One region of the Streptomyces sp. NPDC048473 genome, then DNA from elsewhere that is predicted to be linked to it. Evidence: riboswitches for the same ligand, from Rfam matches in the RefSeq annotation. Region 1 holds a riboswitch; the other holds the start of a gene.

Region 1 (4,207 bases):
ACGGCCACCAGTGCGGGCAGCTGCTCGACCGTACGGGCCGAGGCGATCGGCGCGGCGACGGTCGGCCGGGACGCGAGCCACGCAAGCGCGACGGTCGCGATCTCCGCGTCGTGCTCCTGGGCGACCTTGTCGAGCGCGGCCAGGACCTTCTGTCCCCGCTCCGACTCCAGGTACTGACCGGCCTTCTCGGCCCGCGCGCTCTCCACCGAAGCACCCGGACGGTACTTGCCGGTGAGGAAGCCGGAGGCCAGGGCGAAGTACGGGACGGCGGCGAGCCCGGCCCGACCGGCCGTGTCCTGGAGCTCGCCCTCGTACGTGTCGCGGGAGACCAGGTTGTAGTGCGGCTGCAGGGCGACGTAACGGGCCAGCCCCTCGCGCTCCGAGAAGTCCAGGGACGCCTGGAGCCGCTCGGGGCTGATGTTGGAGGCGCCGATCTCCCGGACCTTGCCCTCCTTCACCAGCTGGTCGAGGGCGGTGATGATCTCCTCGACCGGGACGGTCTCGTCGTCGAAGTGCGTGTAGTACAGGTCGATGTGGTCGGTGCCGAGCCGGCGCAGCGACTCCTCGGCCGCGGCCTTGATGTTCGCGGCGGAGAGCCCCTTGTACGAGGGGTGGGCGCCGACCTTGGTCGCGACGACGATGTCGGAACGGTTGGAGCGTGCCGCGAGCCACTTGCCGATGACGGTCTCCGACTCGCCGCCCTCGTTGCCCGGGATCCAGGCGGAGTAGGCGTCGGCGGTGTCGACGAAGTTGCCGCCCGCCGCGGCGTAAGCGTCCAGCACGGCGAACGACTGCGCCTCGTCGGCGGTCCAGCCGAAGACGTTGCAGCCGAGGGCGAGCGGGAAGACCTGAAGGTCGGAAGAGCCCAGCTTACGGAGAGAAGTCATATCTGGATCAACGGATTCCGGCGGGCCCGCTATTCCGTGTGGATCAACGAGCTCCAGCGGGTCCGCTGTCCGACAGACCGGCAGCCCTGACGTCGGGGGGTGAGCGTCAGGACTGCCGGGGTTCAACGGCCGGCGAACCGGCTCGGATCACGAGGGCCGGGAGGCGGCCGGCGGATCAGGGGTTGAGGCCCTTGTCGCGCAGCCAGGCCATCGGGTCGATGCCCGTACCGTCGGGGGTGTGGACCTCCAGGTGGAGGTGCGGGCCCGTGACGTTGCCGGTCGCACCGACCCGGCCGATGGTCTCACCGGTGGTGACCTTCTGGCCGACGCTGACGTCGATCGAGGACTGGTGGCAGAACCACAGCTCCGAACCGTCCTCGAGCTCCAGCACCGTGCGGTAGCCGTACGAACCGGACCAGCCCGCCGACTTGATGGTGCCGCCGTGTATGGCCTTGATCGGGGTGCCGGTAGGCGCCGCGAAGTCGAGGCCGGTGTGGTAGCCGGAGGACCACATCGAGCCGGCTTCGCCGAAGGTCGAGGTGATCGTGTACGAGGAGGTCGGGATGGCGTAGCTGGCGGCGAGCTTGGCGAGCCGCAGGGCCTCGGCCTTCGCCTTGTCCTCCTCCTCCGCCTTCTTCTTCTCGGCGGCGGCCTTGGCCTCGGCCGCGTCCTGCTGCTTCTTGGCCTCGGCGGCGGCCTTCTCCGCGGCCGCCTTCTCCTGGGCCGCCTTGGCCTCGGCGTCGGCGGCGTCCTGCTGCTGCTCGGCCTGCTGGAGGATGCGGGCGCGGAGTGCCTCGCCCGCGTCCGTCGTGCCCTGCTCGGCCTCGGCGGTGGTGAGGCCGGCGGTGGTGAGCGGGGCGGCAGCGGCAGCGGCCTCGACCTTGTCGGCTTCGGACTCGCCGGAGAACAGGGAGCCCACGCCGGGAAGGGACTTGGCGTCGGGAAGGTTGTCCGCGATGGAGTCGGGAAGGGAGATGGAGACCGGCGGCTTGCTCTGCGCGGTGGCCATGCCACCCGCGCCGACCGCCGCGATGACGCCGACCCCGAGCACCGTGGAGCTACGGGCAAGTCCGTTGCGCTGCTTGGCGACGCGGTGCTTGCCGCGTACGGGGCGGACGGACTCCTCGGTGGGGTTCCACTCGTCCCAGCTTCTGTCGGGCTCACCGTTGCCGTCGGCGCGGAATTCGCTGCCGAACTCACCGGCGAAGTCGCCGCCCGGCTCGGTGCCGTAATCGGCGCCGAGCGCCGTTCCCGTCCCGGCGGTTCCGTAGTCGCTTCCGTAGTCGGAGCCGAAGTCAGCGCCGAAGTCGGAGCTGAACTCGGGGTTGAACCGAGAGGGGGCCTCGGGGGCAGGCTTGTTGGACGCCACGGGGGCGCACTCCTTTCCTTCCTTCTCGCCTACCGGGTTAGCTGACGGGTTCGGAGCAGGAAGGTCTCCTACGGGCCCCTCTGTCTCTCACGAGACACAGGTGTCCGATTCACCCCATGTAGGTGGTTCCCCGGTTCCCTTGCGGAATTCGGCGCTCGCGCACGGTGCCGCCACTGACGACGGCTGGGACGACCGCGCTGCGTTATCGAACGTTAATAGACACACGGGCCTGATTCCAAGCTGTTCCCACTGATCGTTCACGTCTTTGGCCTGGACTTTACGGGACAGAACCGGCTGCAATCGGACGAGTTGATCGACCCTCAGCCATTACCCGGTTTCTGACGTTGCGTCAAATGTTATGCGGAGCGGCGCCTTTCAGTTACGTACGGTGGCATCCCGCGATCGAGGCCGCCGTCCGGACCGCACGAAGCACCCGGCCACGCACGAGTCATCCGACCCGCACGAAGCACCCGACCCGCACGAGTCATCCGCCCCGAACAATTCATCCGGGCCGCGCGAAGCGCCCCACCCCACCCGTCACGCCTCTTCCAGGGTCACGATCCTCACGGTCCTGCGCCGGTCCGGCTGTCCCTCCGCGGGACGTACGACCGCGAGCAGCGCCATGTCGTCGGTCGTCTCGCCACCCGTGTGCAGCCGTACGTCATCGGTCAGCGCGGACAGCAGTTCCTCGGGCCCCGGAAAGATCCGCCCGCGCAGCCGGGCCGCCGGGTCGTAGAAGACCCCCTCGGCGTTCCGTGCCTCGGAGAGACCGTCGGTGTAGAGCAGCAGGGTCGTCCCCGCCGGCAGGTCCCACTCGTCCGCCCGGTCGGGCCACGCCCCCAGGTCCATCCCGAGCGGCAACGCCGGCACCGTGGGCCCCAGCACATCCAGCCCCCCGTCCGGGTGCAGCAGGATCGGCTCGGGGTGACCACGGTTGACGATCCGCACCAGGGACAACCCGGCCGGGATCTCGGCCAGCACGGCGGTGATGAAGCCCTCGACCGCATCCAGCCCGCCCCGCGCCCCCTCCCGCGCCAGCGCCCGCTCCAGCCGCTGTGCCACACCCTCCAGCGAACGCTCCTGCTCGGCCGCCTCGCGGAACGCCCCGATGATCACCGCCACCGACTCCACGGCATCGAGGCCCTTCCCGCGTACGTCCCCGACCACCAGCCGCACTCCGTGCGGGGTGTCCGTCACGGCGAACAGGTCGCCGCCGACGAACTCGTCCGCCTGCGCCGCCTCGTACCGCGCCGCCACATGCAGCCCGCCGATCCGGTCGGACGGCTTCGGCAGCACCGCCCGCATGGCGGTCTCCGCGATGACCCGCGCGGAGGCCAGCTGCTCATTGCCGCGCCGCACGACCGTGTTGATCACGACCGCGAGGACCGAGACGGTGGCCAGGGTGAGCAGCTCGATCAACGGCACGACCAACGGCAACGGGTTGCTGTACAGCCGCAGCACGGTGACGGCCAGCATCGAGGCGATGCCGGTACTGATGGTGCTGGACAGCGAGAAGAACGGCGCGGCGATCAGCGGCGCCGCCACGAACAGCGGAATGGCGGTGAAGACCGGCGGGGTGAAGAGATCGAACACCAGCCCGCCGAGGATCATCAGGGCGGGCAGCGCGCGGACGAACCGCCGGGAAGGGGCGCTGCCACCCCCGGCATGTCTGCCGCGCCGCTTCAGCCGCTTCCACACCTGTGGTCTCCTGCCCGGTACGCGCGCGGCTGCGGACGGTACCGCGCCCCACCCCCAGGCTCGCCGGAGCGGAGCCGTGCGGCGACTCCTCGTCGGCCAATGGGGGTACGTGCGTGGTACAGCTCACACACCGCCCGGACCTGCTCCTTCGTGGGCCCGCAGGCCGGCCGTCCCACGTCCCGGAACGCGACGCGGAAATGAATCAGGCCCGGCACGCTGCATGCGTGCCGGGCCTGATTATTCAGTAGCGGGG
Region 2 (4,207 bases), on a different contig from region 1:
GACCGATTCGGTCAGCTCGGCGACCGCGCGCTCGAAGCGCTCGGCCACGTCGTCGGGGTCGGTGCCGGGCCTGATGATGTCGTTGCCACCCGCGCAGAAGCTCACCAGGTCGGGTGCGAGCTCCTTGGCGCGCGGCACCTGCTCCTCGACGATCTGGTCGAGGAGGCGTCCGCGTACGGCGAGATTGGCGTACCTGAAATTCCCGTGAGCGGAACCTTCGGTGCTCGTCCCCGCATCGGGGTCCGGGAGCTGGTCCGCGAGAAGTACCGCGAAACGGTCCGCCCAGCCGACGAAGGTTCCGTCCGGGCCGGGGTCGCCGACTCCCTCGGTGAAGCTGTCGCCAATCGCTGCGTACGACCCGATGACGCCATGTCGGTTGATGACGCCACGTTGATTTTTTCTCGAATCGTCTGCCACAAACGCTTATCCTGCACCGCCGAATGTGACCTACGCGACCGTAATAAGGGGTTGACGGGTGGTGAGATAGACCACCCGGTCAGGTTTTGGTAAAGGGGGAATAAGCAGAAGGGGCGGTGCGCCGCCGCGCACCGCCCCTTCTGTGTTGCTCAGGTCATGCTTTGTTGCTCAACTGCCGGGCCGTTCGGCTCAGACGTAGATGCCGTGCGAAGCCAGGTAGGCGATCGGGTCGATGTCCGAGCCGTACGCCGGGCCCGTGCGGACCTCGAAGTGCAGGTGCGGTCCTGTGACGTTGCCGGTGGCGCCGGAGAGGCCGATCTGCTGACCGGTGCTCACGCTCTGGCCCGCGGAGACGGAGATCGAGGACAGGTGGCCGTACTGCGAGTAGTGGCCGTCGGCGTGCTTGATGACGACCTGGTTGCCGTACGCGCCACCCCAGCCGGCGGTGACGACGGTGCCGGAGGTGATGGCCTTCACACTGGTGCCGGTGAAGACGGGGAAGTCGATCCCGGTGTGGCTGCCGCTGGACCAGTTGGAGCCGGAGGCGCGGTATCCGGTGGTGTGGTTGCCGGGGACCGGGTGGGTGTAGCCGGAGCTGTTGCCCTGGTCGGCCGGGGCGGAGGTCTTGGACTCCGTGACCGTCGAGGCCTTGGCCGGGGCGGACTTGGCCGGGGCGGACTTGGCCGGGGCGGACTTCTCCACGACCGACGAGGGCACCGAGGGGGCCTTCGACGGGAGGGCCGCGCCCGTGCCGGCGCCGGTGGGCGCGGAGTCGCCCCACGCCTTGCCGCCGAGCGTCAGCTTCATGCCCGGGAAGATCAGGCTGGGGTCTTCGCCGACGACCTTGCGGTTGTCCTGGTACAGCTTCTGCCAGCCGCCCTTGACCTTGTGCTCGGCGGCGATCTTCGACAGGTAGTCGCCGGAGACGACGGAGTACGTCGTAGTGGCGGCCTGCTTCTGCGCAGCCGGCTTGGCCGGGGCGGCGTGCGTGGCGGCGGAGGCCGACTGCGGGGCGGCGGCAGGGGCGGCCTGCTCCGCGGCGTGGGCACCGGTGGCACCGAGCAGCGGCAGTGCGATGACGGCGCCGCCGGCGCTTGCGGCGGCGACGCCACGGGCGATGGTGCTGGACTTCGTACGACGGTGCTTACCCGATATGGGCATGTGGTGCTTCCTCTCCGGCGCCTACGAGGTGAGCTGTCGGGTTCGGGCTGGAGATGCCCGGCCGCGCTGAGCGCGACTTCACCCCTAGCCGGCCGGATTTCTCCGATCGGCGGCCTACCTGGTTCCCCCGCTCCTGCCACACGATGAGTGGGTGCGAATTCCGGGCGGCGGCAGGATTAGGCGGTCCGTCCGGATTGACGGTGACCGTAAGCGAGTCGGGACGGCGAGAACAAGCCACTGGTTCCGTACCGGAATCCGCGCCCGGAAATCGGCACGGAATTCCGGTCACACTCCGTGGATTAAGGATCTTGACATTCCACGCCGCGCACGGAATACCCAACTGCCCCGCCAGCACACACCGTCACGGATATGATCCCGCTCACGAGTGGGCAACCATCTCCCCTACAAGCAGGGCTTATTGGGTTAAATGCACCCATTACGGACATGTCATGCCCATCATCCGCGTCGGAGTCTCAGCACCCGCGCGTCGAGATCCCCCCGAAGCCCGGTGTGCAGCCCCTGATGCAGCAGTACCGAACCGTGGTGCACCGCCCCCGTGTCCAGGCAGGTGTACGTCGCTGCGGGGTCGAGTCCGCGCAGCCGCAGGGCCGGGGGCCGCTCCCCGTATCTCTGCGCCTCCAGCCACATCAGGACCACGGTCTCCTCCCCGTGGACGTACTGGACCGCGCTGAGTCCGTCGCGCGGGGCGCGCAGCCGGTACAGCGCGCCGAGCTGCACCACCGGCCGGATCGCCTTATAGAGATCCACCCAGGTCCGCGCCTCGGCCAGTTCCTCCTCGCTCCACTCGGCGAGGTCCCCGCCGACCCCGAGCACACCGGCCATCGCGCTCACGAAACGGAAGCGCAGTGAGCTGACCCTGTCGTTGAGCTGGACATTCGGACTGTCGGTGACCCAGGCGGCCATCACCCGGGCCGGATGGATCTGACCGAAGCCCTCCTGGATGGTGAGGCGGTCGAGCGGGTCGGTGTTGTCCGAGGTCCACACCTGGTCCGTGCGGGACAGAATCCCCAGATCGATCCGCCCGCCGCCGCCCGAGCAGGACTCGAAGGCCACGCCGGGGTGCGCGGCCCGGAGCCGGTCGATCAGCGCGTAGAGGGCGTCCACATGCTCGATCCATAGCTTCTGCTGATACTCCTCGCCCGGCCAGCCCGCGTCGGTGAAGGAGCGGTTGAAGTCCCACTTCACATAGTCGACGGATGCACTGGAGAGCAGTGTATCCAGTTGCTCCCAGAGATATTCCTGCACATCGGTGCGGGCCAGATTGAGCACCAGTTGATTGCGGAACTCGGTCCGTGCCCGCCCGGGGAAGTGCTGAACCCAGTCGGGGTGTGCGCGATAGAGATCGCTGTCGGCATTGACCATTTCCGGCTCGACCCAGATACCGAACTGCATGCCGAGTCCATGCACTTCGTCGACGAGTGGCTTGAGCCCACCGGGAAAGCGGTCCGGATTCGGTGTCCAGTCGCCGAGCCCGGCCCGGTCGCTGGTGCGCTGCCCGAACCATGCGTCGTCCACGACGAACAGCTCGACGCCCATCGCGGCGGCGCGCTCGGCGAGGGCGCGCTGCTGCTCCTGCGAGACGTCGAAGCCGGTCGCCTCCCAGGAGTTGTAGAGAACCGGTCGCAGGCTCTGTGCGTCCGGGATCACATGGGCCAGCTGCCAGGCGTGCCAGGCCCGGCTCGCCCCGCCGAACCCCTCCGCGCTCCACAGACCGGCGAAGACGGGTGTGGCGTACGACTCCCCCGGCGCGAGCAGCAGCAGCCCCGAGTCGTCGTAGCCGGCGCCACCGGTGATCTGTACGAGCCCGTCGGGGAGCCGCTGTACGGAGATCCGCCACGATCCGGACCAGCCGAGCGCACAGCCGTACACCTCGCCGCTCTCCTCGGTCGCCGCGCCGTCGGCGTCGAGTGCGACCCATGGCAGGTACTGGTGCCCGGTGTGGCCGCGCCTGCTGGAGATGACGCTCTCGCCGTACGTGAGCTCCGCCCGCGCGAGCTGCGACTCCGCCGCCCAGCGGCCGTGCAGCCGGCTCAGCCGCCAGCCGTCGCGAGCGGGCAGCGCCCAGGCCGCCGCGTCGGCGCGCAGCAGTTCCAGCGGCGGACCGTCCGGCCCGGCGTGGGCGACGGTGGCCCAGCGCTCGATCACATCGGAGTCGTCCCGCATCCGGTAGTGCAGGGTGAGGGCGAGCCGGTGCACGGAGTCGGTGAAGGCGATACGGAGTTCGTCTCCGTCGACCGTGGCGTCGGCGAAGGCCCACTCGGTGCCGCGGACCTGTGGGGTGCGTACCGAGAGGGCCGGGCGGACGAACCGGGGACCGCCCTCCACGGGGTACTCCTCGCGGCCGTCGAGCGGGGACTCGAAGCCCCTGACGGGTGGCTCCGGTGCTGCGGCCAGGGCCTCGGCCGCAGCAAGGGAGATCCGTGGCCCCCAGTGCAGATGGACCAGCTCGTCCCGTCCGGTGACTCGCAGTGCGTAGCTGCTGCTCGCCCCGGTGAGCAGCCAGGTCCGGCCCTTGTCGCCAGTCTCGATCATCGCATCCCCACATTTCAACAGTTCCGCACATCATCGACCAATGCCGGGTGGTCGGGCAACGGTTTTGCGAGGGATT

What was found. A riboswitch is a leader RNA that binds a small molecule or an ion and turns the genes downstream of it on or off. The one in region 1 is predicted to bind cyclic di-AMP.
Region 2: linked by a shared signal. The riboswitch ahead of ACGFU7_RS45240 (peptidoglycan DD-metalloendopeptidase family protein) and the one ahead of ACGFU7_RS33220 (M23 family metallopeptidase) in region 1 are both predicted to bind cyclic di-AMP.

What each region holds. Positions count from the first base shown of each region.
Region 1 is NZ_JBICXE010000028.1:23,030-27,236, forward strand. It holds gene ACGFU7_RS33215 (aldo/keto reductase) at 1-887, opposite strand, end outside; gene ACGFU7_RS33220 (M23 family metallopeptidase) at 1,063-2,256, opposite strand; cyclic di-AMP (ydaO/yuaA leader) riboswitch at 2,268-2,420, opposite strand; gene ACGFU7_RS33225 (PP2C family protein-serine/threonine phosphatase) at 2,794-3,954, opposite strand; tRNA gene ACGFU7_RS33230 (tRNA-Met) at 4,200-4,207, opposite strand, start outside.
Region 2 is NZ_JBICXE010000085.1:5,395-9,601, reverse strand. It holds gene ACGFU7_RS45245 (SGNH/GDSL hydrolase family protein) at 1-417, opposite strand, end outside; gene ACGFU7_RS45240 (peptidoglycan DD-metalloendopeptidase family protein) at 607-1,578, opposite strand; cyclic di-AMP (ydaO/yuaA leader) riboswitch at 1,584-1,742, opposite strand; gene ACGFU7_RS45235 (alpha-galactosidase) at 2,035-4,131, opposite strand.